2 regions of the Streptomyces sp. NPDC092296 genome follow, and region 2 is predicted to be linked to the other one. Evidence: riboswitches for the same ligand, from Rfam matches in the RefSeq annotation. Region 2 holds a riboswitch; the other holds the start of a gene.

Region 1 (15,240 bases), on a different contig from region 2:
GTTCATGAACAGCACACTTGAAGTAGTGAAGTAATCATGGAGCGGATTGATTCATGCTGTCAACTATCGATGGTTGAAGGTTCGCAGCAGACCGCTGCCCGCGACCCCGGGGAACCGGAGGCGCGGGCAGCTGCGGGACGCACTCTCAGGCGATCGGCTGCTCCAACTGCGAACCGTTGTACTGCGTCACATGCGGGGTCTCCGTCAGCCCGCCCTGCTCGCCCCGGCTGCTCGCCGCCATGCCGCCGTCGTGGACCTTGACCTGCTCGCGCCGCAGCGTGGTGCGGACGACCTCCTCGTGGGTGACCCGCTCCACCACTAGCCGGACCCGCTCGATCGGTACCATCCGCTTGCGCACCACCGGGCGCTCCTCGCGCAGCACGACCTCCTCGACCGCCTCCGAGATGTCCTCGTCGGACAGTCCGGCCAGCTCCGCCTCGGTCACCGGCACCCGCTCGACCCGCACCCGCTCCCGGACCACCGGGACCCGGCGCTCCACCTCCTCGGTGACGATGTACTTGCGCAGCCGGGCGGTGCCCAGGTTGTGCCACTCGGTGGTGACCTCCACCTGCTCCTCGCGGCAGACCACCTCAAGCCGCGACGGCCCCGGGCGGTCCACCGCCCCGACGGCAGACCGCTGCGGCGCGGCCGGCTCGGCGGCGGGCTCCGCGAACCGGGGGGCGGCGTGCCCTTGCTCGGTGGTCGACGCCTCCGTGAGGTGCCCTCCCACGCGGCGCGGCTCGGCGCGGGGCGGCTCCGGCTGCTGCACCTCCGTGCGGGGCTCGGCGTGCTGCGGCTCCCCGGTCGGGGCCGCCGCCTGGGGGTTCCGGATGTCGGGCGCCAGGCTGGCGGCCGGTACGCCACCGAACTCGCGGTCCGCCGCGGCGCCGAACTCGCGGTCCGGTGCGGCGGCCGCCGCGCTCTCGGCGGCCCGGCTGCCCGGCGCGTCCAGTCCGTAGTAGCGGTAGAGCTGCAATTCCTGGGCGGGCGAGAGGTGCTGGCCGGCCCCGAAGTCGGGGGAGTCCTTGATCAGCGACTTCTCGTACGGCACCCGCAGCTGGTCGCCCGAGAACTCGCTCGCGTCGAGGGGTACGAAGGCGTCGCGCCCGAAGACGCCGGTGCGGACGGCCGCCCACTCCGGCCGCCCGGTCGCGTCGTCGAGGTACACCTCGTCCACGGTACCGATCTTGTCCCCGTTCCGATCGACGGCCTTGTGGCCGATCAGGTCCCGCGGATCGATGTCGGTCTGCACGGTTCCTCCAGTGCGGTTCCCCGGCATGCACGCCGGCGGGCCCCGAGGGCCGGGGCAATGAATGAGTACCCGGCGGCTGTCAGACCGCCAATTCACACCAAAAGCCACATCGGGCCCACTGTCGAGCCGGAAGGGGCCGACCGGGAATGCGGTGAGCCGTTCGGGGTAGCAGCGCCACCTGCGCGGCTGATCCCGGCCGCAGGAAGAAGCAGCAGGCAGGCGGGGTGCCGCTGGTAGTCTGGGGGGCGACCGTCGAGCCCGTTCGGGAGAGTCCCCACCCTCCACCAGATGGGCGGGGCGCCGAAGGAGCAACTCCTCCCCGGAATCTCTCAGGCAGCCGTACCGCACGGGCAAGGTCACTCTGGAAAGCAGGGGCGGGCGCGGCCGGCGAAGGAGCCGGGCGGCGGCCGACCCTCACCGACGGTGCAAGCCGGCGGCACCGACGCGGGGCAGACCCCCGGGCGCGGGCAGGCCGGTGAAGCTCTCAGGTTCCGATGACAGAGGGGGAGGCCGTCCGGGCCCGCACGCCCCGGCCGCCGGCCCCGCAGTCCGGCGACCCGTACGCGCGCGAGCCCCCACCGGTCCGTGACCAGGAGGCCTCAAGCGCCATGAATGCCGAGCAGACGATCGGGCGCCCCCGCGCCGAGAGTGCGGCGACCCTTGCCCAGCTGGAGCAGGCGAGCCCCTTCGAGAACCGCCACATCGGCCCGGACCGGGCCGAGCAGGACAAGATGCTGGCCCACATCGGCTACGGCTCGCTGGACGAGCTGACCGCCGCCGCCGTCCCCGAGGCCATCCGCAGCCTGCACGCGCTGGACCTGCCCGCCGGACGCTCCGAGGCCCAGGTGCTGGCCGAACTGCGTGAGCTGGCCGACCGCAACCAGCTGCTCACCCCGATGATCGGCCTGGGCTACTACGGCACCTTCACCCCGCCGGTGATCCTGCGCAATGTGCTGGAGAACCCGGCCTGGTACACCGCCTACACCCCCTACCAGCCGGAGATCTCCCAGGGCCGGCTGGAGGCGCTGCTGAACTTCCAGACCGTCGTCGCGGACCTCACCGGCCTGCCCACCTCCGGCGCCTCGCTGCTGGACGAGGGCACCGCCGCCGCCGAGGCGATGGCGCTCTCCCGCCGGATGGGCAAGGTCAAGGACGGCGTCTACCTGGTGGACGCCGACTGCCTGCCGCAGACCGTCGCCGTGCTCCGCACCCGCGCCGAACCCACCGGCGTCGAGGTGGTCGTCGCGGACCTCTCCGACGGCATCCCGGCCGAGGCCGAGGCCCGGGGCGTCTTCGGCGTGCTGCTCCAGTACCCGGGCGCCTCCGGCGAGGTACGCGACCTGGCCCCGCTGATCGAGAGCGCCCACGGCCTCGGCGCGGTCGTCACCGTCGCCGCCGACCTGCTGGCCCTCACCCTGCTGACCTCCCCCGGCGAGCTGGGCGCGGACATCGCGGTGGGCACCACCCAGCGGTTCGGCGTCCCCATGGGCTTCGGCGGCCCGCACGCCGGCTACATGGCGGTACGCGCCCAGTACGCCCGCAGCCTGCCCGGCCGCCTGGTCGGCGTCTCGGTCGACGCCGACGGCGACCGCGCCTACCGGCTGGCCCTCCAGACCCGCGAGCAGCACATCCGCCGCGAGAAGGCCACCAGCAACATCTGTACCGCGCAGGTGCTGCTCGCCGTGATGGCCTCCATGTACGCCGTCTACCACGGCCCCGACGGCCTCGCCGCCATCGCCCGCCGCACCCACCGCTACGCCGCGGTGCTCGCCGAGGGCCTGCGCGCCGGCGGCGTCGAGGTGGTGCACGGCGCCTTCTTCGACACGGTGACCGCCCGGGTGCCCGGCCGCGCCGCCGAGGTGGTCGCCGCCGCCCGCGACCACGGCGTCAACCTGCGCCAGGTCGACGCCGACCTGGTCTCCGCCGCCTGCGACGAGACCACCGGACGCGACCAGCTCACCGCCGTCTGGGCCGCCTTCGGCGTGCCCGGCGGCGACATCGACGCCCTGGACGCCGCCGCCGGCCAGGCGCTGCCGCCGGCGCTGCTGCGCACCGACGAGTACCTCACCCACCCGGTCTTCCACCGCCACCGCTCGGAGACCGGCATGCTGCGCTACCTGCGCCGGCTGGCCGACCGCGACTACGCGCTGGACCGGGGCATGATCCCGCTGGGCTCCTGCACCATGAAGCTCAACGCCACCACCGAGATGGAGCCGATCACCTGGCCGGAGTTCGGCCAGCTGCACCCCTTCGCCCCGGCGGAGCAGGCGGCCGGCTACCTCACGCTGATCCGCGAGCTGGAGCAGCGGCTCGCCGAGGTGACCGGCTACGACGCCGTATCGCTCCAGCCCAACGCCGGTTCCCAGGGCGAGCTGGCGGGCCTGCTGGCGGTCCGCGCCCACCACCGGGCCAGTGGCCAGGCGCAGCGCGACGTCTGCCTCATCCCGTCCTCCGCGCACGGCACCAACGCCGCCTCCGCCGTGATGGCCGGGATGCGGGTGGTCGTGGTGAAGACCAGCGCCGACGGCGACGTGGACGTGGCCGACCTGCACGCCAAGATCGAGCAGCACCGCGACACGCTCGCCGTGCTGATGGTCACCTACCCCTCGACCCATGGCGTCTTCGAGGACAACATCGCGGACATCTGCGCCACCGTGCACGAGGCGGGCGGCCAGGTGTACGTGGACGGCGCCAACCTCAACGCGCTGGTGGGCCTGGCCCGACCGGGCAAGTTCGGCGCGGACGTCTCGCACCTGAACCTGCACAAGACCTTCTGCATCCCGCACGGCGGCGGCGGCCCCGGCGTCGGCCCGGTCGCGGTCCGCGCCCACCTGGCGCCGTACCTGCCCAACCACCCGCTCCAGCCGGAGGCCGGCCCGGCCACCGGCGTCGGCCCGGTCTCGGCCGCGCCCTGGGGCTCCGCCGCGATCCTGCCGATCTCCTGGGCCTATGTGCGGCTGATGGGCGGCGAGGGCCTGCGGCGGGCCACCCAGGTGGCGGTGCTGAACGCCAACTACGTCGCCCGGCGGCTCGCGCCGTACTACCCGGTGCTGTACACCGGGCCGAACGACCTGGTGGCGCACGAGTGCATCATCGACCTGCGGCCGCTGACCAAGGCGACCGGGGTGACGGTGGACGATGTCGCCAAGCGGCTGATCGACTACGGCTTCCACGCGCCGACCATGTCGTTCCCGGTGGCCGGCACGCTGATGATCGAGCCCACCGAGAGTGAGGACCTGCGCGAACTCGACCGGTTCTGCGATGCGATGATCGCCGTCCGCGCCGAGATCGAGAAGGTCGGCGCGGGGGAGTGGCCCGCCGACGACAACCCGCTGCGGGGCGCCCCGCACACCGCCGCGGTGCTGACCGGCGACTGGCCGCACCCGTACGGTCGGCAGGAGGCCGTCTTCCCGCCCGGCGTCGACCCGGCGGACAAGTACTGGCCCCCGGTGCGGCGGATCGACGGCGCCTACGGTGACCGCAACCTGGTCTGCTCCTGCCCGCCGATGGACGAGTACGGCGCCTGACCCGGGCCCGGTGTGGGGCGGTGCGGCGGCTGCCGTACCGCCCCTCGCGGCACTCCCGGCCGCTCGCCGCCGGTTAGGCGGCCGCAGCCGCCAGCGGGCGGTGCGGCGCGATCACCCGGCCGTCGGGCAGCAGCTCGCCGGTGTCCTCGAACAGCAGGACGCCGTTGCACAGCAGGCTCCAGCCCTGCTCCGGGTGGCAGGCCACGGGCTGCGCCGCCTCGCGGTCGGCGGAGTCGGCCGATGGGCACTCAGGTCGGTGCTGGCACATTGCTCGAACCCTCGCTTCGAAGTTTTCGGTCGCCGCGCGGCGGTCCGCTGCCCGGTGCCGGGAATCACCGACCCGGCAGGTGTGAGCCATGTGCCCACGGGGTAAGACAACCACCTTTCCGCGCTGGTTCCCAGTGTCTGCATCGGGTCGGTCCTGCGCAGCCATTTGGTGACATGCGCCACACCTCTCCGGCAGAGATCACCCGTTCGGATGCTTCGGCGGCGCATCGTCACCGGAGTGCGCCGCCGGGGCGCGTCACCGGCCCGCTGCGGTCAGCGCGTCCGGGCCGGCGGGCGGCGTACCGGGCCGGTCCCGGTCGGGCGGCGCGGCCGGCCGGCGGAACAGGTCCAGCAGCTCCGCCGCCGGGTACGGCCGGTGCGCGGCCACGCCCAGCGGCGCGGGCGCCAGCGGGATCAGCAGGTCCGTCGCGCCGGGGCGCAGCGGGTGCAGCCAGAGCGCCGTGGTGTAGCGGGCCGGTATGGACAGCAGCCGGGGCTCGTACGGCACCGCGCTGCCCGTGGTGATCCGGCGGGCCTGCTGGAGGGCCAGCAGCGAGGCCGCCAGGTAGGGGCCCTCGGCGAAGTGCGAGAAGGCGTGGCCGTCCGGCGTCTCCAGGGTCTCCGCCGCCGCGACCACCTGGCCCCCGCAGCGGATCAGGAACCGCCAGCCGGTGCGCGGCGCCGCCTCCAGGGCGACACCGGCCCGCAGCAGGTGGGCGGGGAGCGGCTGGGTCGGCCGTGGCGGGTCGGCCGGGTCGGGCACCCGCAGGGCGGGGGTGGTGACATGGCGTACGGCGTGGGGCGAGGCAAGGGCGGCGAGGACGGAGCGCAGGGCTCCGGCGGGCGGCTGGGGGAGCTGCAGGGTCATGGCGGTCGCCTCTCCGGTCGAGATAGGCGTGCGGGCGCGTGAGGACCGTCCCGTCCGGGGCCGGGCCCGGACGGGGGCGGAGCGGGGTGCCGTGTGCTGTGCTGCCGAGCCGGTGACGCGACGCGGGGCGGCGGCGGGCGGGCCTGGGCAGGCCGCCGGGCCGGGACCGGGCGTTGCGGAGTGCGTCGGCCCGTCGGACCGATTCTAGGTGAGCCGTGTCCGCAGGCGGTGACTGCCGTCAGTGACCCTTGTAAGGCCGCCGGGGGCCCAGCGCAAGAGGACTTCCCGTCCTTTCGCACCATGGGCACAGATTCTGACGCATCCACTGCCGTCCGCCGCTGTGATCCGCGTCCCGGCGGAAGGCCGGTGTGATCCGCACCCCGGGGGAAAGGCGCCCCGCCGCAGCCGGACCGTCCGGCTATCGATCATCCGGCCTGGGCATGATGCAGGCACGGTGCACCGAGGAGGAGTGGGGCCCATGGGCGAGAAGGTCGCGGCCACTGGTTCCGACCTGTCCGACCGGCAGCTCTACCGCAGGAAGCTCAGAACGTGCCTGGAGGCGCTGGAGCGGATGCTGCGGGAGAAGCGGTTCGACCGCCCGCGCGCGGTGATGGGACTGGAGATCGAACTCAACCTCGCCGATGAGCAGGGCCTGCCGGTGATGCGCAACGAGCAGGTGCTCCAGGCCATCGCCAGCCCCGACTTCCAGACCGAGCTGGGGCAGTTCAACATCGAGGTGAACATCGCCCCGCACCGGCTCGGCGGCCGGGTCTTCGAGGAGCTGCGCGAGGAGATCGACACCGGGCTGCGCTACGCCGACCGCAAGGCGGCCGAGGTGGGCGCCCGGATCGTGATGGTGGGCGTGCTGCCCACCCTGACCAATGACCACGCGGTGCTGGACAACATGTCCCGCAGCGACCGCTACAGCCTGCTCAACAGCCAGATCCTGGCCGCCAGGGGCGAGGACATCGCGCTGGACATCGACGGTGTGGAGCGGCTGGAGGTGGAGTCCGCGTCCATCGTGGCCGAGGCCGCCTGCACCTCGCTCCAACTGCACCTCCAGGTGACCCCGGAGCGCTTCCCCGCCGTCTGGAACGCCGCCCAGGCGCTGGCCGGCGCGCAGGTGGCGGTGGGGGCCAACTCCCCGTTCCTGTTCGGCCGGGAGCTGTGGCGGGAGACCCGCCCGGTCCTCTTCGAGCAGGCGTGCGACACCCGGCCGGAGGAGCTCAAGGCGCAGGGCGTCCGGCCGATCACCTGGTTCGGCGAGCGTTGGGTGGACTCGGCGCTGGAGCTGTTCGAGGAGAACGTCCGCTACTTCCCCTCGCTGCTGCCCATCTGCGACGACGAGGACCCCGGCAAGGTGCTGGCCTCCGGCGGGGTGCCCAAGCTGGCCGAGCTGCGGCTGCACAACGGCACCATCTACCGCTGGAACCGCCCGGTGTACGACGTCGCGGACGGGGTGCCGCATCTGCGGGTGGAGAACCGGGTGCTGCCGGCCGGGCCGACGGTGGCCGACACGCTGGCCAACACCGCGTTCTACTACGGCCTGGTGCGCTCGCTGGCCGAGCAGCAGCGGCCGGTCTGGTCCCGGCTGCCGTTCGCGCTGGCGTCGGAGAACTTCCACGCCGCCTCCCGGGCCGGCATCGACGCCGTACTGCACTGGCCGCGCCCGGGGCGCGGCGGGCGGGGCGGCGGGCCGCCGGTGCGGGTGCCGGCGGTGGAACTCGTGCTGGAGGAGCTGCTGCCGCTGGCCGCGCAGGGCCTGGACGCCTGGGGGGTGGAGGCCGCCGACCGGGACCGCTACCTGGGCATCGTGGAGGCCCGCTGCCGCCGCCGGACCAATGGCGCCGCCTGGCAGAGCGCGGCGTTCCACCACTTCAGGGACCGCCTCGGCCAGGACCGGCAGACCGCGCTGGCCTCGATGACCAGGCGGTATATGGAGTACATGCGCGGCGGGGAGCCGGTGCACACCTGGCCGGTGGACTGAACCGCCCCCGGCCCGCGCGCGGTGCTGGGAAAACCCGTGCGCAGTGCCGGGAAACCCCTCGCGAAGTGCTGTGAAATGATGATCGGCCCGGACCTGCTGCGCGTTGGAGCCACCCTTGACGACCACCCACAGCGCCGCTCCGGCGCTCACGGTCCCCCGGCGGCTGCTCGGCCAGGAGCTGATCATCGTCCTGGCGCTGTCCCTGGGCGCCAGCGGGCTGAGCGCGCTGATCAGCTTTATCGGCTCGCTCACCCGCCGCGCCGCGCTCAAGCAGCAGACCGCCACCCTCAACGGCTCGCTCGCCCCCGGCCGCCCCTGGCTCGACCTGGCCTGGCAGCTGTTCGGCATCGGCACCGCGCTGGTACCGGTGGCGCTGGTGGCGTACCTGCTGCTGCGCGGGGGCTCCTCGGTACGCGCGCTGGGCTTCGACCTGACCCGCAAGCTGCCCGACCTCGGGCGCGGCGTCCTGGTGGCCGCCGTGATCGGCGGCTCCGGCCTCGCCCTCTACCTGGGCGCGCGGGCCGCCGGCGCCAACCTCACGGTGGTGCCCTCCTCGCTGCCCGCCGTCTGGTGGCGCATCCCGGTCCTGATCACCTCCGCCTGGCAGAACGCCATCGTGGAGGAGGTCATCGTCGTCGGCTACCTGCTGCGCCGGCTCGGCCAACTCGGCTGGTCCTGGCCGGCCGCGCTGGTCGCCAGCTCGCTGCTGCGCGGCTCGTACCACCTGTACCAGGGCGTCGGCGGCTTCGTCGGCAATGTGGTGATGGGCGTGATCTTCTGCCTGCTCTACCGCCGCTGGGGGCGGGTGATGCCGCTGGTGGCGGCGCACGCCCTGATCGACACGGTGGCCTTCGTCGGCTACACGCTGCTCGCCGGGCACGTGGGCTGGCTGCCGACCGGCTGACCGCCCGGCCTGGTTCAGACCAGGCGGCCGATCCGCTCCAGCAGGGGTATCGCCGCGATCAGCTGCTCCTGCTCGGCCGGGGTCAGGCCCTCGCTGATCGCGCGGGCCAGCCGCTGGGCCTTCTCCTGCCGGGCGCCGCACAGCGCCTCGCGTCCGCGCTCGGTGATCGACAGCCGTACGCACCGCCGGTCCGCCGGATCGGGGCTGCGGGTGACCAGCCCGCGCTCCCGCAGGCCGGACGCCAGCACGCTCATCGACTGGGCGCGGATGCCCTCGCCCGCCGCCAGCGCGCCCGGCGTGGCGGGGCCCTCCCGCTCCAGCCGGACCAGCACCGCCGCCTGGGAGAGGGTCAGCTCGCCGTCCTGGTGCACCTGGCGCAGCCTGCGGACCAGCGGACCCAGGCAGGCGCGCAGCTCTCCGGCGGCTTGGGCGACATCACTCGGGGTCGGCATGCCCTCAGCATAGACTTATCAGTCCAGGCTTATGATCTGCCCATGAGTGATTCCCTCAGTGCCCGTACCACCCGGATCACCGGACACGGCGGCGACGAGATCGAGGCGTACCTCGCCCGGCCCGACGGCGAGGCGCCGCGCGGCGGCGTCGTGGTCATCCACCACATGCCCGGCTACGACCGGGCGACCAAGGAGATCGTCCGCCGGTTCGCCGAGCTCGGCTATGACGCGATCTGCCCCAACCTCTACTCCCGCGAGGCACCCGGCGCGTCCCCCGACGACGCCGCCGCCACCGCTCGGGCGCAGGGCGGCGTCCCCGACGAGCGCCTGGTCGGGGACGTGGCCGGCGCGGCGTCCCATTTGCGCGCGCTGCCGACGTCCAACGGCAGGGTCGGCGTCATCGGCTACTGCTCGGGCGGCCGCCAGAGCGTGCTGGCCGCCTGCCACCTCGACCTGGACGCGGCGGTCGACTGCTACGGCGCCTTCGTCACCGGCACCCCGCCGGAGGGCTTCCCGCTCAAGGTCACCAACCTGGTCGACCAGCTGCCCGGACTGCGGGCGCCGCTGCTCGGCCTGTTCGGCGTCGAGGACCGGTTCCCCGGCCCGGAGCAGGTGGCGGAGCTGGAGCAGATCCTCACCGCCGAGGGCAAGGAGTTCGAGTTCCACAGCTACGAGGGCGCCGGCCACGCCTTCTTCTCCGTCGACCGGCCGTCCTACAACGTCCCGGCCGCCAACGACGGCTGGGAGCGGATCACCGCCTTCTACGCCAAGCACCTCGGAGGCTGACCATGTGCACCTACGCGACGGTCCGCGAGCCGATGGAAGGCAGCGCCAAGGGACCGAACGGCAGCTGGTTCCGGGTCACGGACGCGACGGTCTACTTCGACCACCCCGTCCACGCGATGGCCGAGCACACCCTCAACATCGACCTCACCGACCCGGCCAAGGGCCCCTCCGCCCGGGTCGCCCTCGAACTCACCGCCGAATCGGCCCGGCGGCTCATCGACGCCATCCAGGCGGCGCTGGACCTGGTACCGGAAGAACTCAAGGTCTGACCCCGCACCGTCCCGCGCCCCGGCCGCCGGGGCGCGGGACGGCAGCCGGGGCGCGGGACGGCAGCCGAGCGCCCGGCAGCGGCCGGTGCGGCCGTGGGGCGCGGACCGGGCGTGGTCAGCGGCGCAGCTCGCCGTCCAGCACGGTGACCGCGTCGCCGGTGAGCAGCACCCGGTCGCCGCGCAGCGCGGTGCGGACCAGGCCGGAGCGGGCGGACGCCTGGAGGCCGGTGAGGTCGGTGCGGCCCAGGCGGGCGGACCAGAGCGGGGCCAGGGCGGTGTGGGCGCTGCCGGTCACCGGGTCCTCCGCGATGCCGACCGCCGGGGCGAAGAACCGGGAGACGTAGTCGTGGCCCGCCGCCGGGTCCTCGGCGGCGGCGGTGACGATGACGCCCCGGGTGCCGAGCCGGGCGACCGCCGCCAGGTCCGGGGCGAGGGCGCGTACGGTCGCCTCGTCGGCCACCTCCACCAGCAGGTCGCCCAGCGCCCCGGTGTCGTAGGCGGCGGTGACCGGGACGCCGAGCGCGGCGGCGACACCCTCGGGCACCGGGACCGGCCTGGCGGGCGCGGCGGGGAAGTCCAGCGTCAGCCCGCCGCCGGGGGCCGCCCGCGCGGTCAGCACACCGCTGCGGGTGGCGAACCGCACCGTACCGCCGGGCGGCAGCGCGCCGTCGCCGTGCAGGGCGTGGGCCGTCGCCAGCGTGGCGTGGCCGCACAGGTCCACCTCCACGGCGGGGGTGAACCAGCGCAGCGCCCAGTCGGCCGCACCGCCGGCGGGCAGCGGGTGGGCGAAGGCGGTCTCGGAGAGGTTCAGCTCCGCCGCCACCTGCTGCATCCAGCCGTCGGCGGGCCACTCGGGCCGGTCGAGCAGGCAGACGGCGGCCTGGTTGCCGGCGAAGGGGCGGTCGGAGAAGGCGTCGATGATCCTGATGCGCATGCCAGGAGCCTAGGGCGCCGGAGTCGGTAGGCGGCCCACCCGACTCCCGGTCGGCTTGCCCGCCGTGGGCGCAATGAGGGCCGGTGCGGTCTCGGCCGGTCACGCTGTATCCGTGGACGACAGCAGAGCGGACGAGCAGAACCGGGACCGGCTGACCGCCCTGTCCGACGGGATCTTCGCCATCGCCATGACGCTGCTGGTGCTCGACATCCGGGTGACCGGCGGCCTGGACCCGGCCGGCTTCCGGCACATGGTGCGTGCGCTGCTGCCCAAGATCGCCGCGTACGCGCTGAGCTTCACCATCCTCGCCGGGCTCTGGCGCGACCACCGCCGCATCCTCCAGCTGGCCCGGCGGATGGACACGGTCTCCGTACGGCTCACGCTGGCGGGCCTGGGCGTCATCGCCCTGCTGCCCTTCCCCACCACCCTGCTCTCCGAGTACGCCTCGCAGCCGCTGGCCGTGGCGGGATATGCCGCCACCATCGTCGTCATCGACCTGCTGCAGCTGGCGATCCTGCTCCGGGTCTGGCGCGACCCGCAGCAGCCGTACGCCGTCCCCCGGAGCGTCGGCCGCACCATCGTCGCGGACCTGGGCTCGACCGTCCTGGTCTTCGGGGCAACGGTGCCGATCGCCTTCGCCTCGCCCGCCGCAGCGCTCTGGAGCTGGCTGGCCCTGGTGCCCATCCGGTTCGCGCTCGGCAGGGGCGCGGGGGCCCGGGGCGGCCGGGCCGCCGGCTGAGACCTCCCGTGCGAGGTGCCCGGGTCAGCGTCACCGCCCTGGCGCTCGCCCCCGGAGCCGTACCCCGGTGGCGACGACGGCCAGGGCGATGGTCGCGATCCCCGAGGCGGCCAGCACCGACCGGGGGCCCAGGGCGGAGGTGAGGGGGCCGCCGAGCGCGGTGCCGACCGGGGCGGCGGTGAGCAGGGCGGCGCCCCGGACGGCCAGGACCGTGGTCAGCCGGGCCGCGGGCGTGCGGTCCTGGAACAGGGTGAAGGACAGCGCCGTGAAAGGTCCGTAGATCAGGCCGCCCAGTGCGAAGCAGCCGAGGGAGACATAGGTGGGCGCCCCCAGGCCGAACGGCACCAGCGTGAGCCCCCAACCGGCGACGATGGCCAGGGTGACGGGCCAGAGCGGGAGCCCGCGCAGGGCGCCGGTGGCCAGGCTGCCGAGTACCGCACCCGCTCCGAAGAGGGTCCAGTAGAGCCCGAGGAGGCTGGGCTCGGCATGCAGGTCGAGGGTGACGTGCAAGGGGAGGGCGACCTCCACCGGTCCGTAGAGGAAGTTGAAGAACCACGTCAGGGCGAGGACCCCGAGGAGTTCGGGTTGCCTGCGCAGCAGGTGCAGGCCGGCCGCCGATCGGCCGGTGTCCACCGGCGCGGACGTCGCCACCGCCTCGGCCACGCCGCCCAGTCGGCCGACCCGGACGGCGAGGGCCGCGAAGGACAGGGCGTCGAGGCCGATGATCCAGGCCGGGCTCACGGCCGTCGCCAGGAAGCCGGCGAGTGCGGGACCGATGACGACGGACGCCGAGGCGCTCGACGTGACCAGGGCGTTCGCGGCCAGTCGCTGATCCGGGGGCAGCAACTGGGCGAGCAGGGAGTACTTTCCCGCGCTTCCCCAGGCGTGCAGCACCGACGAACCGCCGAGCAGCACGACGTACAGCACCGGGTGCAGCACCCCTGCCAGCCAGGCCGGCGGCACGCATCCGAGGAGTAACGCCCGGAGCCGGCTGTCCGCAGCCAGCAGCCGCCGAGCGGGCAGGCGGCGCAGTCGGCGGCCGAACAGCAGCGCGCCGGCAGCACCGGGCAGGGCGTACGCGGCAATCGCGGCACCGACGAGCAGGCCGGACCGGCCGGGTGGCGCGATCCGGATGGCCAGCCAGGCCACGGCGACCACGCTCATCCCGTCACCGAGGTCGGAGGCCGCCAGGGCCGGCAGGAGCCGGCGGAACCGCGGGTGGGCGAAGAGCGGCTGGTACGTCGGGGGCAGCAAACGAGCCGTCCGTGGGGGAGCCATCCGCTCAGGTTCGCGGTTCAAGGCCCCTTGAGGTCAAGGGGGACCGTCCTGTTGGAGTCGGCAACGCTCCTCGGTCCCGGCAGAGCCGGACCGGTTGACGCACCGTCAGCCGACGCCCTGCCGGTCGGCCGAAGTGCCCTGCCCCGGCGGTCGTCCCCGACCTCGGTGAAGCTGCCGCCGACCGGCCTGTGGCCGATCGGCTCGTAGCCGTGAGAGACGGCCGTGGCGGAGGAGACGAATTCGCTAAGGTGGGTTGATAAAGTAGCCTTAGTATATGAACGATGACCTGGACCCCGAGGGAGTCGCCGCAGCCCTGCTGGCGAGTCTCAGCGTGCTGGTGCGACGGGTACACCAAGTGCCGATCGACGGCGGGCTCACGATGCCCGAGCGGACAGCCCTGTCGCACCTGGACCGCTCGGGCCCCACCACCTCCTCGGCGCTGGCCCGGGAGGTGCAGATCACCGCCCAGGCGATGGGGGCGACGATCGGCGCGCTGCGGGCCCGTGGCCTGGTCGAACGCCGTCCCGATCCGAACGACGGCAGGCGGGTGGTGCTGACGGTGACCGACGCCGGTCGGCAGGCGCTGAAGGACAAGCGCAACGCGCGAACCGAACTCATCGCCCGGTCCCTGACCAGCGGCACATTCACCCCGACGGAGCTGGAGCAGCTCGCAGCGGCTGCGGCGCTGCTGGAGCGACTGGCTCGGAACGTCTGACGCCGAGGGAACCGTGCGGAAGCAAGCTGATGACGGCTCCTCCCAGGATGCGCGCCCGCGCCGCCCCGCACCGCCCAGCCCCGCGCCGCGCCGCCCGCCCGCGACCGGGCGGGTGACCGGCGGCTGAGGCCACCGCACCGCCCGACTCCGGCAACCAGCCGACCTCCACAGGAGAGACAACCATGGCACTGACAACGATCGACCCCACGTCCGCGCTCGTCGTGATCGACCTACAGAAGGGCATCGTCTCGGCCCGCGCCGACCATCCGGTCACCGCCGTGGTCAGACAGGCGACCCACCTGGCCGCCGAGTTCCGGCGGCACGGCCTGCCCGTGGTCCTGGTCAACGTTACCGGCGGCGCGCCGGGGCGCACCGAGGCCGGATGGTCCGGCAGCAGCGCCGCACTGCCGACCGGCTGGGCCGACCTCATCGACGAACTCGACGTCCAGCCGACCGACCACCTGATCACCAAGCGGCGGCGCAGCGCCTTCCACGACACCGGCCTCGACACCCTCCTGCGGGATCTGGGCGTCACCCAGATCGTGCTCGCCGGCATCGCGACCAGCTCAGGCGTCGAGTCGACCGCACGCTCGGCCTCCGACCACGGCTACCACGTCGTCCTGGCCACCGACGCCATGAGCGACCCGGATGCCGACGCCCACCGTCACAGCATCGAACGCGTCTTCCCCAAGCTCGGCGAAACCGCGACCACCGCCGAGGTCATCGACATGGTGGAGGCAACGCGATGACGCTGCTCGGCCGACTCCTGAGCAACCGCAGGGCCGGGGACACCCACACGGCGTGGAACCTGCCCAACCTGCGAGGTCCCGAGTTGCTGACCCTCACCAGCCGGCAGTTCGCTGACGGTGAGGCCATGCCGCTGGAGCACTGCGCGAGGCACATCGGCGGCGGCGACCTGTCCCCCCAACTGGCGTGGACCGCGCCGCCACCCGGCACCGCCCAACTCCTCCTGGTCGTCGAAGACATCGACGTCCCCTTGGCCAAGCCCGCCGTGCACTGCGTCGCCCTGATCGACCCGGCAGTCGAACACCTGGAGCCCGGCGCCCTGGCCGCGCGGCGGCCCGCCACCGGAGTGCAGCCGCTGCGGTCCACCATCGGGCGTGGCTACCACGGCCCCGCGCCCATCAAGGGCCACGGGCCGCACCGCTACGTCTTCCAACTGTTCGCCCTGTCCGCCCCGGTGGGCGGCGCCCCCGGCGCAGCGCCACCGGACCGGGCCCGGCCCCGCGCCCTGCTGCCCG
Region 2 (15,240 bases):
ACTGGCCCGGCTCACCGCCGGACACGACCCGGCGGCCTTTGCCGCAGCGCTGGTCCGGGTGGCTCTGCACAAGGACGCGGCGGCGCAGGTGCTGGGCAACTAAACCGGTTCGGTTCAAACCGTTGTGATCTTCGTGCCGGGCGTTTACGCTGAGGCTCGCGCCGAGTTTCTCCGACCATTCACGCTGTCGGCTGCAATTCCTGCCCCCATGCTCAGAGGCGACAATGTCGCCGGTCGACGCGGCGTCGAAACCCCATTCAGCACGGTGGGGTTGTGCCTGTATTCCCCCCGGTCGCCGAATATTGCCGCGACCCCTACGTGGAATCACTGAGATTCCTCCTCCAATGGGAGTCGTCCATGAGGAAAAGGATAGCCAGTGCCTTCGGGGCGCTATTCGCCCTCCTTGTCCCGATGTTTGCCTTCGTCACGCCCGCGCACGCCGCCACCACCGGCTTCCACGTGAGCAACGGGCGCATCCTGGAGGGCAACGGCAATGACTACATCATGCGTGGCGTCAGCCACGCCCACGCCTGGTACCCGGACAAGCTGAACTCGCTCGCCGACATCAAGGCGCTGGGAGCCAACACCGTACGGGTGGTGCTGAGCACCGGCGGCCTGTGGACCAAGAACGACGCCACCGACGTCAGCAACGTCATCGCGAAGTGCAAGGCGAGCCGTCTGATCTGCGTTCTCGAGGCGCACGACACCACCGGCTACGGCGAGCAGAATGCCATCACCCTTTCCCAGGCCGCCGACTACTGGGTGGGCCTCAAGAGCATCCTGGCCGGCCAGGAGAGCTACATCATCGTCAACATCGGCAATGAGCCGTACGGCAACAACAACACCTCCGGCTGGACCGCCGACACCAAGGGCGCCATCCAGAAGGTGCGCAACGCCGGTATCCACAACATGCTGATGGTCGACGCCCCCAACTGGGGCCAGGACTGGTCGAACACCATGCGGGACAACGCGGCGTCCGTCTTCGCCGCCGACACCGACGCCAACACCGTGTTCTCCATCCACATGTACGGCGTCTACAACACTGCTTCCAAGGTCAGCGACTACCTCAACTACTTCGTCACGGCCAAGCTGCCCATCGTGGTCGGCGAGTTCGGCAACATGCACAGCGACGGCGACCCGGACGAGGACTCGATCATGTCCTACGCCCAGTCGCTGAAGCTCGGCTACCTGGGCTGGTCCTGGAGCGGCAACGGCGGCGGCGTCGAATACCTCGACATGGTGACCAACTTCAACGCCTCCCAGCTCACCACCTGGGGTCAGCGGATCTTCAATGGCGCCAACGGCATCAAGTCCACCGCCAAGGAGGCCACGGTCTTCGGCGGCGGCGGCACCAACCCGCCGACCGGTGACACCACCGCTCCGACCGCTCCGACCAATGTGACGTCGCCGTCCAAGACCGCGAACAGCGTTTCGCTGTCCTGGACCGCCTCCACCGACAACGTGGGCGTCACCGGGTACCAGATCTTCCGCAACGGCACCCAGGTCGGCACCTCCACCACCACCAGCTACACCGACAGCGGTCTGACCGCCTCGACGGCGTACAGCTACACGGTGAAGGCCCGCGACGCGGCCGGTAACGTCTCGGCCGCCTCGGCCGCGCTCTCCGTCACCACCTCCGCCTCCAGCGGCGGCGGCACCGGCGGCGGCACCGGTGGCAACAACGGTGGCGGCACCAACGCGGGCTGCACCGCGACCTACACCCCCAACTCGTGGCAGGACGGCTTCACCGCCGACGTCACGGTCAAGGCCGGTACCTCTGCGATCAGCTCCTGGAAGGTCGTCCTGACCTTCCCGGGCAACCAGAAGGTCACCAGCTCCTGGAACGCCAACGTGACCCAGAGCGGCACGGCGGTGACGGCGACCAACATGTCCTACAACGGCGCGGTCGCCGCCAACGGAAGCACCTCCTTCGGCTTCCAGGGCACCTACAGCGGCACCAACGGGGCCCCCACGGTCACCTGCACCGCCAGCTGACCCGCACCACCCCGCACCACCCCGCATGACCCCGGTGCCCCGGGGATCGGCCCAGGCCGATCCCCGGGGCACCACCGCATTCCCCGGCACCGGCCCGGACCGGCCGGGGTCAGGCGCCCTGCTCCACCACGATCGCGGTCGCCACGAGGCCGTCGGCGGCGACCCACCGTCCGGCGAAGCCGGTCAGCGGCCGGCCGAGCAGCGTCGGCCCGGAGACCAGCAGGCCCGCCGTGAACGTCCCGTCCGGGGCGATCCTCACCCGGGCCTCCTCGAAGTCCAGCCACTTCCGGGCCACCGGGTACCACGCCTTGTACACGGACTCCTTGGCGCTGAACAGCACCCGGTCCCAGGCGACCCCCGCCGCCGTCGGCAGCGCGGCCAGCGCTTCCAGATCCTCCGGGCGGGCTATCGCGCCGAGGACGCCCTCCGGCAGCGGTTCATTGGGCTCGGCGTCGATCCCGACCGTGGCCACCTCGGCACTGCGCCCCACCACCGCCGCACGGTAGCCCGCGCAGTGCGTCATGCTCCCGACCACCCCGTCCGGCCAGCTCGGCGCTCCCCGCTCACCGGGGACCAGCGGCGCCGGCCCGACGCCGAGCGCGCCCAGCGCGTCCCGCGCGCAGGCCCGGACGGTGGTGAACTCCACCCGCCGCTTCTCGACCACCTTGGCGATCGCGGCCTGCTCCTGCGGGAACAGCGCGACCTCGCGGTCGGTGAAGGACTGGGCCCAGCGCACCGAGGGCGGCAGTATCGCGCCGATCACGCGTCCACCCCCGCCGGACGCGGCAGGATCTGCCGGGCGAGGTCGGACCGCAGCCCGAAGCGGCCCCACTCCCGTGGATAGCCGAGCGACACCTCCACGAACGGGACCCCGTCGTAGACGGTGCGCCGGGGGATGTGCAGATGGCCGTAGACCACGGCCTCGACGCCGAAGCGGGTGTGCCAGTCGGCCGTACGCACCGTCCCGCACCACTGGACGAACTCCTGGTGCGTCATGATCTCGGTCGGCTGCCGCACCAGCGGCCAGTGGTTGACCAGCACCAGCGGCAGTTCGCCCGCGACCTGAGCCAACCGCCGCTCGGTCTCCTCGACCCGGGCGGCGCACCAGGCGGCACGGGACGGATAGGGGTCGGGGTGCAGGAAGTACTCGTCGGTGCAGACGATCCCGGCCTCGTGCGCCTTGGCCAGCGACTCCGCCGGGGTGGTCGTCCCCGGGGCGAGGAAGCTGTAGTCGTACAGCAGGAACAGCGGCGCGATCCGGACCGGCCCGCCCGCCCCCGTCCACACCGGGTACGGGTCCTCCGGCGTGAGCACCCCGAGCCGGCGGCAGAGCGCCACCAACTGCTCATAGCGTGCGACGCCGCGCGCCTGGCTGGTCTCGCGGTCGACCGTCCACAGCTCGTGGTTGCCCGGCACCCAGATCACCTGCGCGAACCGGTCCCGCAGCAGGGTCAACGTCCACTCGATGTCGGCCATCAGCTCGCCGATGTCCCCGGCCACGATCAGCCAGTCGTCCGGCGACCCCGGTTGCAGCCGCTCGACGATCTCCCGGTTCTCCGCATACGTGACATGCAAGTCACTGACCGCCCGCAACACCCCGTCTGTCGCCACCCGGTCAGCCTAGTAGACCGACTCCGAGCCCGACAGCCGTATCCGGTCGGCCCGCTGAGCCCGCCCCCTCGGCACACGGCCCCTCAGCACTCGATGACATTGACCGCCAGGCAACCAACACCGGTGACCTGCTCCGTGACGACGTTTGCGGGTAGAAATCTCGGCAGGGCGCACGGAATCCGGATCATCCTGCGGGATCACGGGCATACCCGTGAAACTTCTTGCCCGTGATTTGAGAGATGCCAATCGAGGATATTTCCCGGTTTTTCTCTACCTGCGATCTACATCTTTCCGACGTGGACATGTTTCGCTAAAGCTGGACCATGGGGACGCCGCCCTTGCGGCCGATGGAAAATGCGATACGGTATACATCTGGCAAATCGATCCTCCTGTCCTTTCGGCGGCGCATCACACCAAGCAGGATAAGCTCTTCAATCAGTTGCCGGTAGTCGTCCGCGTAACGTGGTCCGGTGCGGATCTCGCCGCTGTTTCTTGTGGCTGTGGCCACACGTTCGGCCTCGCGTTGCAGTCGCTGAGTGAGGTCGGCCTGTCCCCACAAGCTGATCACGAGTTCCGAATCAATAGGGACTTGCTGGCCCTGAAGCGGTGCGATGGCAGTGTGTACCCATGGCATATCCTCGCGAACTTCCGCTACCCTGGTCTGAGAGGCGGACTGGACGCCGCGTCGAATTCCTTCGTGATGCAGTGGAAAATCATGCCCTGCGTAGCTGTCGCGTGTCTCCTCGACGGCCTTGACCAGCGCGTTCAGAAAGCTCCGCGGGCTGACTTGCTCGACTCCGTCCATCAAATGGTTGGGCAGCCAGGTGTAGGTGATCCCCTTACGGAAGTTCGCTCCCATGTAAGGACCAGCGATCAGACTGAACGCATCAGCCTGGACTTTCTCGTCGCCGCGTAGGGCGGACGGCAGCTGGTGCCGACCTTCTGTGTGCTCGATCCAGCCGCTGGTCATGGCACGGAAGCACACGGCTTCCTCGCTATCGTGGTTGCCGAGGTAGTGGAAGAAGAGGCCGTAGAGATTGGCTCTGGACCATTGGAGGCTCGCGGAATTTGAGGTCAACTTCGATGCATCGGGGAAATTGAGAAGAGCCCCGTCGAACATGTCCGGACGAATGAATACCTTGAACCGGATATTTTTTGTTCCAAGCCGCATCTCCAATGCCAACTGGAGGATTCCGGCGACTAGGCGATCGGCTTGTGCGCGGTCCCAGTGCAGGTGTTCCAGCGCGTCGAAAAGGATCAGCTGTGTGGTTCCCTGGCTCTGGGCCTGCTGGTCGGCCTGCGCGATGGTTTGGTCGCGTTCGCTCGGGTGGGCGCGCACCCAGTCGACCCGTTCGCGCCAACTTTGCAGGCCCATCAGTTTCGGCTGGCCAAGAGCTACGAGGAGCACAGTGTTCCAGAGGTCGTACGGGCGTACTGCCTCCTCCACGAGACTGCGCAGTTCCCCGGGCCCTGGGTAAAGAGTGGGCTGAATCTGGGCGCCGTAGCCTGTGGCTACCGTAATGTGGTGGAGTTTGTCGATTCGGTACTCCTCGGCGGCGACGGCGCGCAGCTTGTCGTCGAGTAGCGACCGGTACCAGAACGTCTTTCCCACTCCACGGCCGCCGCGCACCACTGTGGTATCCACGTGCAGCGCAGTTCTGTGACTGTCGGGAGTGAATAGGGTTGAGAGTGACGGCGTAACCGTGTCCGCATCTTGTGCGGGTGGCAACGCCGAACTCAGCAGATCGCGGTATTCGTCGACTCCGAGCACGGTCGTCATCAAGGCCCTCCGGGAAAGATCAGATGGGTGGCAGTGGTTAGGAAGGAATCGTACGCGGCCTTCACAAAAGAACGGTCGGACCAGCCAGGAGTGCTGATTGCATCGATTCCTACCAGGTCCAGTGTGAAGAGGATCGGGATGGGCGAGTGTGGAGCGGAGTCCTCCTCTGGGCTTGGATTGTAAGCCGAAGGGAAGCTATGGAGGTCGCCCCCGGACGGGACATCGTCGTAAAGGACGGAGAAGCACGACCAGGCGTTTTCACGAAAGGAATCCAGGTAAGCGTCCATCGGTCGTTCGGCGGAGTCGGGCACCATGGAAGCGACCATACGCAGCCTGTCCCTCACTACCCGTGCCTGCCCAGCGTCACGCCAGGCAGTGAATAGGTCCCGGTATCCGTTCCAGGTGTGGGCGTTATCCGCCCCGAAGAGCAGGGCGAGGTCGCAGAGTCGAGAGATGGCGACTGCAGCGATGTCGTGGATACCTGCCCGGCTGTCAAGCAGGATGACATCAGGTGTGCCGCTCGCTCGTGTGACTGCCTCCTCGCATGCCGCGATGGCTTCCTCCAGGCGGTCCGCGAAGCCGGCTCCGTTCTTGGTGGGAAGGTCAGCGTAGATCCTGTTCAATTTCTCCACATACGAGTAGACGGCTCCTGGCGCTCCCTTGCCCCGGGCCGGGGCAACCCAGATCTCGCCGGCTTTGGCGTCGTAGTTGGAAGCCTGGGCGACAAGATCCAGGCCTTCGGCATTGCCGACCGCTGACTCCACGAGCTGGTCGATAAGGCCGTACCAGGGCGTTGCCTCCTCGGAGAGCAGCAAAGGACCGGAGCCAGGTGACTCCAGGTCTAGATCGACCACGAGCACGCGATTCCCGAGATCAGCCAGATGCTTCGCCAGCATGGCGGTGGCAGTGGAACGACCTACACCACCTTTGAACCCGTAGAGCGTGACCCGCGGAGCACGAACCCCGCTTTCCTCGGGAATCTGGCGCACTCGAGACCAGTCCTCGCCGACAACTGTGCTCTCAAGCCATCTGATGCACCCCTGCCCAGGACCGGCAGGCTGGTCGAGCTCATCCACGATGCGGGGAGAGTCGAAGAGAGCGGCCGGCTGGAAGAGACTGGATCCCAGCACCACCGGCCGACTGGAGGCGTACCGGCCAAGAGCGGTGGTGAGTGAATCCCGCCATTCACTGAGAGCCGCGTCGTCAGGCCGCTGCTCCCTGTCATCCAGAAGCAGGGAGACCTGGCCGAGGAGATCTCGAACCACTAGGACATCTACACCGGTCGCGGCTACGCCACGGGCTACTTCCAAGGCGAGCGGCCGGGCCTTGTCGAAGCGGACCGGGTCCGGAAAGAGGCTCACGTGAGGGCTCCGTCGACGAGGGCTTGGTCGTGAAGGTGGAGGAGAAGCTCGGCTGCGGCGCGATGGTGGTACACGTCGGCCTCGACGATGTCGGCCCCATCGCGGTATCGGTGGTCCACCGACCAGTTTTCGAATGGTGTCGAGCTCTGGAGTGCTGAAGCCAGTCTGCCGCCAGACCGGCCGGTGAGTAGTAGCGCCACGTCGGACCACAGCTCCGGTAGATGGCTGAAGTACTGCGTCTTGCCGTCGCTGTTCTGGACCCAGGGCTTCTTCGGTGGAAGCCGACCCGGTTTCGTCGGATCTACGGTTGCTCCCACGTACCGCAGCAGCAGGCTCTTCAGCACACACTCCACGGTGAACCCGAGGTGGTAGTCCGCATTGGGAACGCGACTGTCGGCGAGTAGGTACACGGCGTCGTCATAGTGACGCCGCGCGGCACACGCGTAGTGCTCTTGCATGGCGGTTTCGGGCACACGACGATCATAGAGATCCCAGCGGGCAGGGATGTCTTCCGTTCCTGGACTGTGCTGAGGATCAGACAGTCCTGCTCGTGCTGGGGGAGGAGCGAGGGTGACCCGTCCAACCCTTCGACCTGCTGCGATCTATGGCAGTACGCTGGCTGAGAGCAGTTGCGTGAGCGGCCTCTGGAGCCTGGACGGCGCAGGACCTGTCACGGAAGGCGCAAAGCCTTCACCGGTTGACGGAGCCACACGTGCTCGGTCCCATGGCGGAAGATGGCTGCTCACTGCCTACCGGTGTCAGCACCGGGCAGAGCATTTCCGGGTAGCGCTTTACAGGGGGAAGGAACCCCGCAGTTGGGGCACGCCGTCAGCACTCGATGACATTGACCGCCAGGCCGCCGCGGGAGGTCTCCTTGTACTTGACCTTCATGTCGGCGCCGGTCTCCTTCATGGTCTTGATGGCCTTGTCCAGCGAGACATGGTGGCGGCCGTCGCCGCGCAGGGCGAGGCGGGCGGCGGTGATGGCCTTGACGGAGGCCATGCCGTTGCGCTCGATGCACGGGATCTGGACCAGGCCGCCGACCGGGTCGCAGGTGAGGCCCAGATTGTGCTCGATGCCGATCTCGGCCGCGTTCTCCACCTGCTCCGGGGTGCCGCCCAGCACCTCGGCCAGGCCGCCCGCCGCCATCGAGCAGGCGGAGCCGACCTCGCCCTGGCAGCCGACCTCGGCGCCGGAGATGGAGGCGTTCTCCTTGAAGAGCATGCCGATGGCGCCGGCCGCCAGCATGAAGCGGACCACCCCGTCCTCGTCCGCACCGGGGACGAAGGTGGTGTAGTAGTGCAGCACGGCCGGCACGATCCCGGCGGCGCCGTTGGTGGGGGCGGTGACCACCCGGCCGCCCGCCGCGTTCTCCTCGTTGACCGCCATCGCGTAGAGGGTGACCCACTCCATGGCGTTGGCCGGGCCGATGCCCTCGGCGCGCAGCGCTCGGGCGGCGGTGGCGGCCCGGCGGCGGACCTTGAGGCCGCCCGGCAGGATGCCCTCCCGGGACATGCCCGCCGTGACGCATTCGCGCATCACCCGCCAGATCTCCAGCAGCCCGGCGCGGATCTCGGCCTCGCTGCGCCAGGCCCGCTCGTTCTCCAGCATCAGCGCGGAGATGGAGAGCCCGGTGTCGCGGGTGAGCTGGAGCAGCTCGCCGCCGGTGCGGAACGGGTGGCGCAGCACGGAGTCGTCCGGCTTGATCCTCCCCCCGCCTTCGGCCGGGGGTGCCCCCATGGCGCCGATGGCGTCCTCGTCGACGACGAAGCCGCCGCCCACCGAGTAGTAGGTCTTCTCCAGCAGCGGGACGCCCGCGTCGTCGTACGCGCAGACCGTCATGCCGTTGGCGTGGTATGGCAGCGAGCGGCGGCGGTGCAGGATCAGCTGGCTGTCGGGGTCGAAGGCGATCTCCTGGGCGCCGAGCAGCCGCAGCCGCCCGGTGGCCCGGATGCGGGCCACGTCGAGGTCGGCCTGCTCGATGTCGACGGTGCGCGGGGAGTTGCCCTCCAGGCCGAGCAGTACGGCCTTGGGGGTGCCATGGCCGTGGCCGGTGGCACCGAGCGAGCCGAAGAGTTCGGCGCGCACCGAGGCGACCTGGGCGAGCAGCCCTTCGGACTTCAGCCGCCTGGCGAACATCCGGGCGGCGCGCATCGGGCCGACGGTGTGGGAGCTGGACGGGCCGATGCCGACGGAGAAGAGGTCGAAGACGCTGATGGCCACGGGTGCGGACTCCGGGGGTCACCCCCACGGTGGTGGGGCGGGGCGGACCCCGTCCAGCTCGTGCGCCAGGGTGCTGGGACGGAACTGCGACGGGTAGGGCTGCGGGGGAGGGGGGCGGAACGGCGGGTACGGGGGCGGGTCGGCGGGTTCACCGCCCGGCCCGCCCCCAGTGTGCCGCTCAGCGCCCCCGGTGGGAGGGGCGCCCCTTGCGGGTGGGGCTCACAGCTCCGGGTAGAGCGGGTGCTTCACGGCCAGCGCGCTGACGCGGGCCTTCAGCGACTCGGCCGTGGCCGCGTCGAAGCCCGGCTTGAGGGCCTCGGCGATCACGTCGGCCACCTCACGGAAGTCCTCGGCCTGGAAGCCTCGGGTGGCCAGCGCCGGGGTGCCGATCCGCAGGCCGGAGGTGACCATCGGCGGGCGGGGGTCGAAGGGCACCGCGTTGCGGTTCACGGTGATGCCGACCTCGTGCAGCCGGTCCTCGGCCTGCTGCCCGTCCAGCTCGCTGTTCCGCAGGTCGACCAGGACCAGGTGGACGTCGGTGCCGCCGGACAGCACGGAGACGCCCGCCTCGGTGGCGTCCGGCCGGGTGAGGCGCTCGGCGAGGATCTTCGCGCCCTCCAGGGTGCGCTGCTGGCGCTCCTTGAACTCCGGCGAGGCCGCGACCTTGAAGGAGACCGCCTTGGCGGCGATCACATGCTCCAGCGGGCCGCCCTGCTGACCGGGGAAGACCGCAGAGTTGATCTTCTTGGCCAGCTCGGCCTTGGAGAGGATCACACCGCCGCGCGGGCCGCCCAGCGTCTTGTGGGTGGTGGTGGTGACGACGTCCGCGTACGGGACGGGGGAGGGGTGCAGCCCGGCGGCCACCAGGCCGGCGAAGTGCGCCATGTCCACCATCAGGTACGCGCCGACCTCGTCCGCGATCCGGCGGAAGGCGGCGAAGTCCAGCCGGCGCGGGTAGGCGGACCAGCCGGCCACGATCAGCTTGGGGCGGTGCTCCTTGGCCAGGCGCTCCACCTCGTCCATGTCGACCAGGTTGGTCGCCTCGTCGACGTGGTACGCCACCACGTTGTACAGCTTGCCGGAGAAGTTGATCCGCATGCCGTGGGTCAGGTGCCCGCCGTGCGCCAGGTCCAGGCCGAGGATGGTGTCGCCCGGCTGGAGCAGGGCGAACATCGCGGCGGCGTTGGCCTGGGCGCCGGAGTGCGGCTGGACGTTGGCCGCCTCCGCGCCGAACAGCTCCTTGATGCGGTCGATCGCGATCTGCTCGACCACGTCGACGTGCTCGCAGCCGCCGTAGTAGCGGCGACCGGGGTAGCCCTCGGCGTACTTGTTGGTGAGGACCGAGCCCTGCGCCTCCATGACCGCCACCGGGGCGAAGTTCTCGGAGGCGATCATCTCAAGGGTGGTCTGCTGGCGGTGCAGCTCGGCGTCGACCGCGGCGGCGACCTCGGGGTCGAGGGCGTGCAGGGACTGGTTGAGAACCGTCATCAGGGGTCTTCCGGTAAAGGGCGGACGGGGAGACCGGGGCGGCCGCGCGAGGGGTTCTCCGGTCGCGACCGCAGCGGGTGACGAGCCTTGGCGGGCGTGCGGGCCCGGGGCTCGGGAGTCAGCCGCCGATGAAGGCGGTGTACTCGTCGGCGCTCAGCAGGCCCTCGGGATCGCCGTCGAGCCGGACCTTGAACAGCCAGCCGTCCTCGAACGGGCCGGAGTTCACAAGCGCGGGGTCGTCCACCACGGCCTGGTTGACCTCGGTCACCTCGCCGCTGGCGGGGGAGTACAGATCGCTGACCGACTTGGTGGACTCGAGCTCGCCGCAGGGCTCACCGGCGGTGACGGCCTGGCCGACGTCGGGGAGCTGCACGTAGACCACGTCACCGAGCGCGTCGGCCGCGTGGGAGGTGATCCCCACGGTGGACACGCCGTCCTCGGGGACGGTCAGCCACTCGTGCTCCTTGCTGTACTGCAGGTGCTGCGGGTTGCTCATGGCGGCAATTCTCCAGGATGGGGTACGGGTACGGCGAAACGGGCCGGTGACGGCCTGGGACCAGGATGCGGCAGCGAGTCAGCGGGCGCGCTGGTAGAAGGGCAGCGCCACGACCTCGACCGGCTCGTGGCTGCCGCGCACATCGACGGCGACGGCGCTGCCGGGGGCGGCGTGCGCCGCGTCGACGTAGGCGATGGCGATCGGCCGGCCCAGGGTGGGGGACGGCGCGCCGGAGGTGACCTCGCCCACCGGCTCGCCGGTCGGGGAGACCACGGCGTAGCCGGCGCGCGGCACCCGGCGGCCGGTCGAGACCAGGCCGACCAGCACCCGCGGCGGGTGCGCCGCGGCCTCGGCGGCGGCGCGCTCCAGGGCGGCGCGGCCGACGAAGTCGCCGCCGCCGGTGGTCTTGTCGAACCGCACCACCCGGCCGAGCCCGGCGTCGAACGGGGTGGTGGCGGCGGTCAGCTCATGGCCGTACAGCGGCATGCCGGCCTCCAGGCGCAGCGTGTCGCGGCAGGACAGGCCGCAGGGGACCAGCCCGTGGCCGGCGCCGGCCTCGGTGAGGGCCTGCCACAGGTGCTCGGCGTCGGCGGGGGAGGTGAAGACCTCGAAACCGTCCTCGCCGGTGTAGCCCGTGCGGGCGAGCAGCGTCTCGCGGCCGGCCACGGTGGCGGGCAGGCAGGTGTAGTACTTCAGCCCGGCCAGGTCGGCGTCGGTGAGCCGGGCGAGGATCGCGGCGGCCTCGGGGCCCTGCACGGCGAGCAGCGCGTAGGCGTCGCGGTCGTCGCGGACGGCGGCGTCGAAGCCGGCCGCGCGGGCGGTGAGCTCGTCCAGCACCAGCTGGGCGTTGGAGGCGTTGGCGACCACCAGGAACGCCTGCTCGCCGGTGCGGTAGACGATCAGGTCGTCCAGGATGCCGCCGTCCTCGGCGCAGATCATGGTGTACCGGGCGCGGCCGTGGCCGAGCGCCGAGACGAAGCCGACCAGCGCGTGGTCCAGCGCCTCGCCGGCCTGCGGGCCGCTGACGGTGATCTCGCCCATGTGGGAGAGGTCGAACAGGCCGGCGCTGGTGCGGACGGCGTTGTGCTCCTCGCGCTCGCTGCCGTAGCGCAGCGGCATGTCCCAGCCGGCGAAGTCGGTCATGGTGGCGCCCAGGGCGCGGTGGACCGCGTCCAGTGCGGTACGGCGGGGGCCGTCGGTCATGGTGGTGCTCCTCGGGGCGGCTGGGCTCTCGGATACGGGATCGGGTGCGGACCGGCAGGGCATGCGCGGGGGCATGCGGCGGCTCGGATCTCCCCATCTGTCGTCGCAACCTGAGAGCTTCACCGCGGCTACCCCGGGCAGGGGGCGGCGACGGCTTGCACCGTGGGTGGGAGCACGGCGTGGCCGTGTCCGCTTTCCAGATGTGCCTCGCCCGCGCGGTAGCTGTGCCTGAGAGATTCCGGGGAGGAGTTGCTCCTTCGGCGCCGGCGTCGCCCCTGGCGGCCTGCGGGGCAGGTCGGGGGCGGCCGGGCTCTCCCGCGCGGGTTCGAACGGCCGGTATGGAGTTGGGCGCCCATCATGACACGGCCGGGGACGGCGGCGCGAGGTCGGCCGGCACCGCTCTGACCTGGGCCGCCGTCGCGCGCGCCGGGCGGACCACGGTACGGCGCGGCGGGTGACCCAAGGGGGCGACCCAAGGGGGTGACCCAAGGGGGTGACCCAAGGGGGTGACCCAAGGGGGTGACTCAGCCGGGTGGTACAGCGGGTGACGCGGCGGGCGGCACGGCGGCCGGGCCGGGGCGGCTCCCGGTGCGCGGCGGCGCGGGCGGCTAGGGTGCGGGGCGGCTAAGGTGCGGAGGGCGGGGCGGGCCCGCCCTCCGGTGGGAACGGCGAGAACGGTGGTTCGGGGCAGATGGGCTATCCGGTAGGCGGCGCACCGGTCGAGTACGAGGCGGCACAGGCCCCCGGGGCCCCGTACGCACCGCAGGCGCAGCAGCCGCTCGACGGCACGGGCTGGCCCGCCAATGAGCTGGAGCAGGTGCTCACCGCCGCTCTGGGCGACCCCGGCGCCACCGCCCGGGTGTTCGAGGTGCTGGCCCGCAGCCAGGTCTGGGTGCCGCTGCCCAGCGGCGGCGCCCCGGAGAGCGGCGCGCTGGACCTGCCCACGATCGAGCTGGCCGGGGCGCCGTACGTCCCGGTGTTCAGCTCCGAGGAGCAGTTCCGCCGCACCGCGGGGAACATCGGCTACGCGGTGGCGCCGATGTGGGAGCTGGCCCGGGGGCTGCCGCTGGGCGTGGGCATCGCGGTCAACCCGGAGGCGCCGGTCGGCATCCCGGTGCCGCCGGAGGGCGTTGGTGAGCTGTGCCGGGGCCCGCGCGAGGACCGCTGGTCGGCGGTGCCCTCGGCCGCGCCGGGCGCCAGGGTCGGGCTGCGGGAGCCGGAGCCGTACGAGGAGCCGGTGGAGTTCCTGATGGCAGCGGCGTCCGAGCTGGCCGCGCTGCCGGTGGTGCTGAGCGCCCGGCGGGCGCTGGCGACGGTGGAGGGCGACGCACCGCTGCTCTTCGTCGGCGTGGAGCTGGACAGCTGGACCGAGCAGGACAAGGCCGTGGCCAGCGAGGCGCTGGGCCGCGCCCTGGGCGCCGTACCGCTGCCCTGGCAGGTCCGCATCGTGCTGCTGGACGTCGCCCAGGACCCGGTCGGCGACTGGATGGTGCAGCGGGTCGCGCCGTTCTACACCCGGGCCTGAACCCCCCGGCCGGTGGTATGACGCCCGGGACCGGCGGGCCGTAGGGTGCTGCCCGAGGCAGGCGGAAGGTGAGGTCGGAGTTGAGCGCGGGAGCAGCAGGCGGCGGCGCGCACGGACCGTGGACGCCCGGGGCGGTGGAGCGGGCGCTGCGCGAGGTGGCGCCGGGCCGCTACGACGCGTACGAAGCTCTGCTGCACGCACTGGCCGACGGGCAGCTCTGGATGCTGCTCTGGCAGGGCGAACCGGGCCGCCCCGACGCGCAGTACGGGAACATGGAGGTCGGCGGCCACGGCTATGTGCCCTGTGTGACCTCCCCCGAGCAGCTCGCCGCGAGCGGCTGGAGCCGCGCCCACGAGCGGATCTCCGGCCGGGAGATCGCCGCCTCGCTCTACCCCGACCGCTGGGGGCTCTGGCTGGACCCGCACGCGCCCGGCGGTGGCGTCGGCGTGCCCTGGGCCGACCTGCGGCGGATCGCGGCCGGCCTGGACCGGCTGCCGGCCGGTCCGCTGGTGCTGGGCGAGCCCACCGTGCGGGCGCCGCACTTCTACGCACTGCTGACCCAGCAGGCGTACGGCACGCCGGTGGTGCGGGCGCTGCGCCGCGCCTGGGTGCGGCCGGTGGTCGGTGAGCCGTATCTGGCGATCGGCCTGGACCTCTACGACACCGGGCCGCAGGCGGTGGAGGCGGTGCGCGACATGCTTCAGCGCTGCGTGGCGGGGGCGCCGCAGGGGCTGGCGGTCTCCATGGTGGCGATGGCGGACGAGTACGACCCGGTGGCGATGTGGATGGCGGCCTATGCCCCGCCCTTCTTCGACCGGGAGATTTTCACCGGCGCGGCCCGGCCGAGCGTCCCGCCGCCGAGTGCCCCACCGCCCGGTTACGGCTATCCGCAGCCGGGCCCGCAGTACGGCTATCCGTCGGCCGGATATCCGCAGCAGCAGCCGCAGTGGCCGGGCTATCCGCCGCGCTGACGGCTCCTCAACTCCCTTATACGAGGCGGCGTCCGAGCTGACGGACGCCCAGTTCCGCCCGCCTGGAGCCGGAGTGCCGCCCACCGCTTCTACCGGCGGGTAGCAAGCTGTGACGGCATGGGCTACCGGGCGGTAGGAGAATCCGCCGGGCGTCCATACTCTGGGCATCAGTTGAGGTTCTTCAATGACATGCGCGGGTAAGACTGGCGCGAGGCCGTGGCGTCCCCTCTGTACGGGTTTCGGGTCTACTCGCGTCCTCCTGCGATGTGTGCGGGGCATTGCAGCTGTGTGAAGACGGCTATTCGCAGGTGTCGGGTGTGCATGCATGCAGATCACAGTTGCGCAAACATCGCCGGGGGGGTCTGGCGCACCGCTATTCGGACGAAGCAGAGTTGCGCCGCAACGCGGGAGTCGAGGTCGCCTCACGCGGTACATCCACCGTCGAAGCGCCGTACCAGTGGTCCCCACCAGGGTCCGCCGGTATGTCCGGGACACAACCGTCCCCGCGCCGAGCGAACGCCGTCCCACCGGGTCCGGCCGCCGGGTGAGCAATGCTGCCCGCAGCCAGAAGGCCCGTGCTCCATGCA

The links. A riboswitch is a leader RNA that binds a small molecule or an ion and turns the genes downstream of it on or off. The one in region 2 is predicted to bind glycine.
Region 1: another riboswitch for glycine. It lies ahead of gcvP (aminomethyl-transferring glycine dehydrogenase); the one in region 2 lies ahead of gcvT (glycine cleavage system aminomethyltransferase GcvT).

Annotation. Positions count from the first base shown of each region.
Region 1 covers NZ_JBIVRB010000018.1:81,664-96,903, reverse strand. The annotation lists gene ACIQGZ_RS26930 (DUF2382 domain-containing protein) at 146-1,252, opposite strand; glycine riboswitch at 1,506-1,607, shown strand; gene gcvP (aminomethyl-transferring glycine dehydrogenase) at 1,861-4,779, shown strand; gene ACIQGZ_RS26920 (DUF5999 family protein) at 4,853-5,047, opposite strand; gene ACIQGZ_RS26915 (hypothetical protein) at 5,303-5,914, opposite strand; gene ACIQGZ_RS26910 (glutamate--cysteine ligase) at 6,393-7,901, shown strand; gene ACIQGZ_RS26905 (CPBP family intramembrane glutamic endopeptidase) at 8,017-8,805, shown strand; gene ACIQGZ_RS26900 (MarR family winged helix-turn-helix transcriptional regulator) at 8,820-9,257, opposite strand; gene ACIQGZ_RS26895 (dienelactone hydrolase family protein) at 9,300-10,043, shown strand; gene ACIQGZ_RS26890 (DUF6295 family protein) at 10,046-10,312, shown strand; gene ACIQGZ_RS26885 (PhzF family phenazine biosynthesis protein) at 10,428-11,246, opposite strand; gene ACIQGZ_RS26880 (TMEM175 family protein) at 11,359-11,985, shown strand; gene ACIQGZ_RS26875 (MFS transporter) at 12,016-13,239, opposite strand; gene ACIQGZ_RS26870 (MarR family winged helix-turn-helix transcriptional regulator) at 13,538-13,978, shown strand; gene ACIQGZ_RS26865 (isochorismatase family protein) at 14,161-14,727, shown strand; gene ACIQGZ_RS26860 (YbhB/YbcL family Raf kinase inhibitor-like protein) at 14,724-15,240, shown strand, end outside.
Region 2 covers NZ_JBIVRB010000001.1:1,554,140-1,569,379, forward strand. The annotation lists gene ACIQGZ_RS07135 (endonuclease) at 1-103, shown strand, start outside; gene ACIQGZ_RS07140 (cellulase family glycosylhydrolase) at 412-1,995, shown strand; gene ACIQGZ_RS07145 (4'-phosphopantetheinyl transferase) at 2,105-2,758, opposite strand; gene ACIQGZ_RS07150 (metallophosphoesterase family protein) at 2,755-3,606, opposite strand; gene ACIQGZ_RS07155 (hypothetical protein) at 3,917-5,386, opposite strand; gene ACIQGZ_RS07160 (KGGVGR-motif variant AAA ATPase) at 5,386-6,747, opposite strand; gene ACIQGZ_RS07165 (hypothetical protein) at 6,744-7,220, opposite strand; gene ACIQGZ_RS07170 (L-serine ammonia-lyase) at 7,576-8,970, opposite strand; gene glyA (serine hydroxymethyltransferase) at 9,190-10,458, opposite strand; gene gcvH (glycine cleavage system protein GcvH) at 10,577-10,954, opposite strand; gene gcvT (glycine cleavage system aminomethyltransferase GcvT) at 11,033-12,157, opposite strand; glycine riboswitch at 12,364-12,485, opposite strand; gene ACIQGZ_RS07190 (enhanced serine sensitivity protein SseB C-terminal domain-containing protein) at 12,849-13,682, shown strand; gene ACIQGZ_RS07195 (enhanced serine sensitivity protein SseB C-terminal domain-containing protein) at 13,763-14,653, shown strand.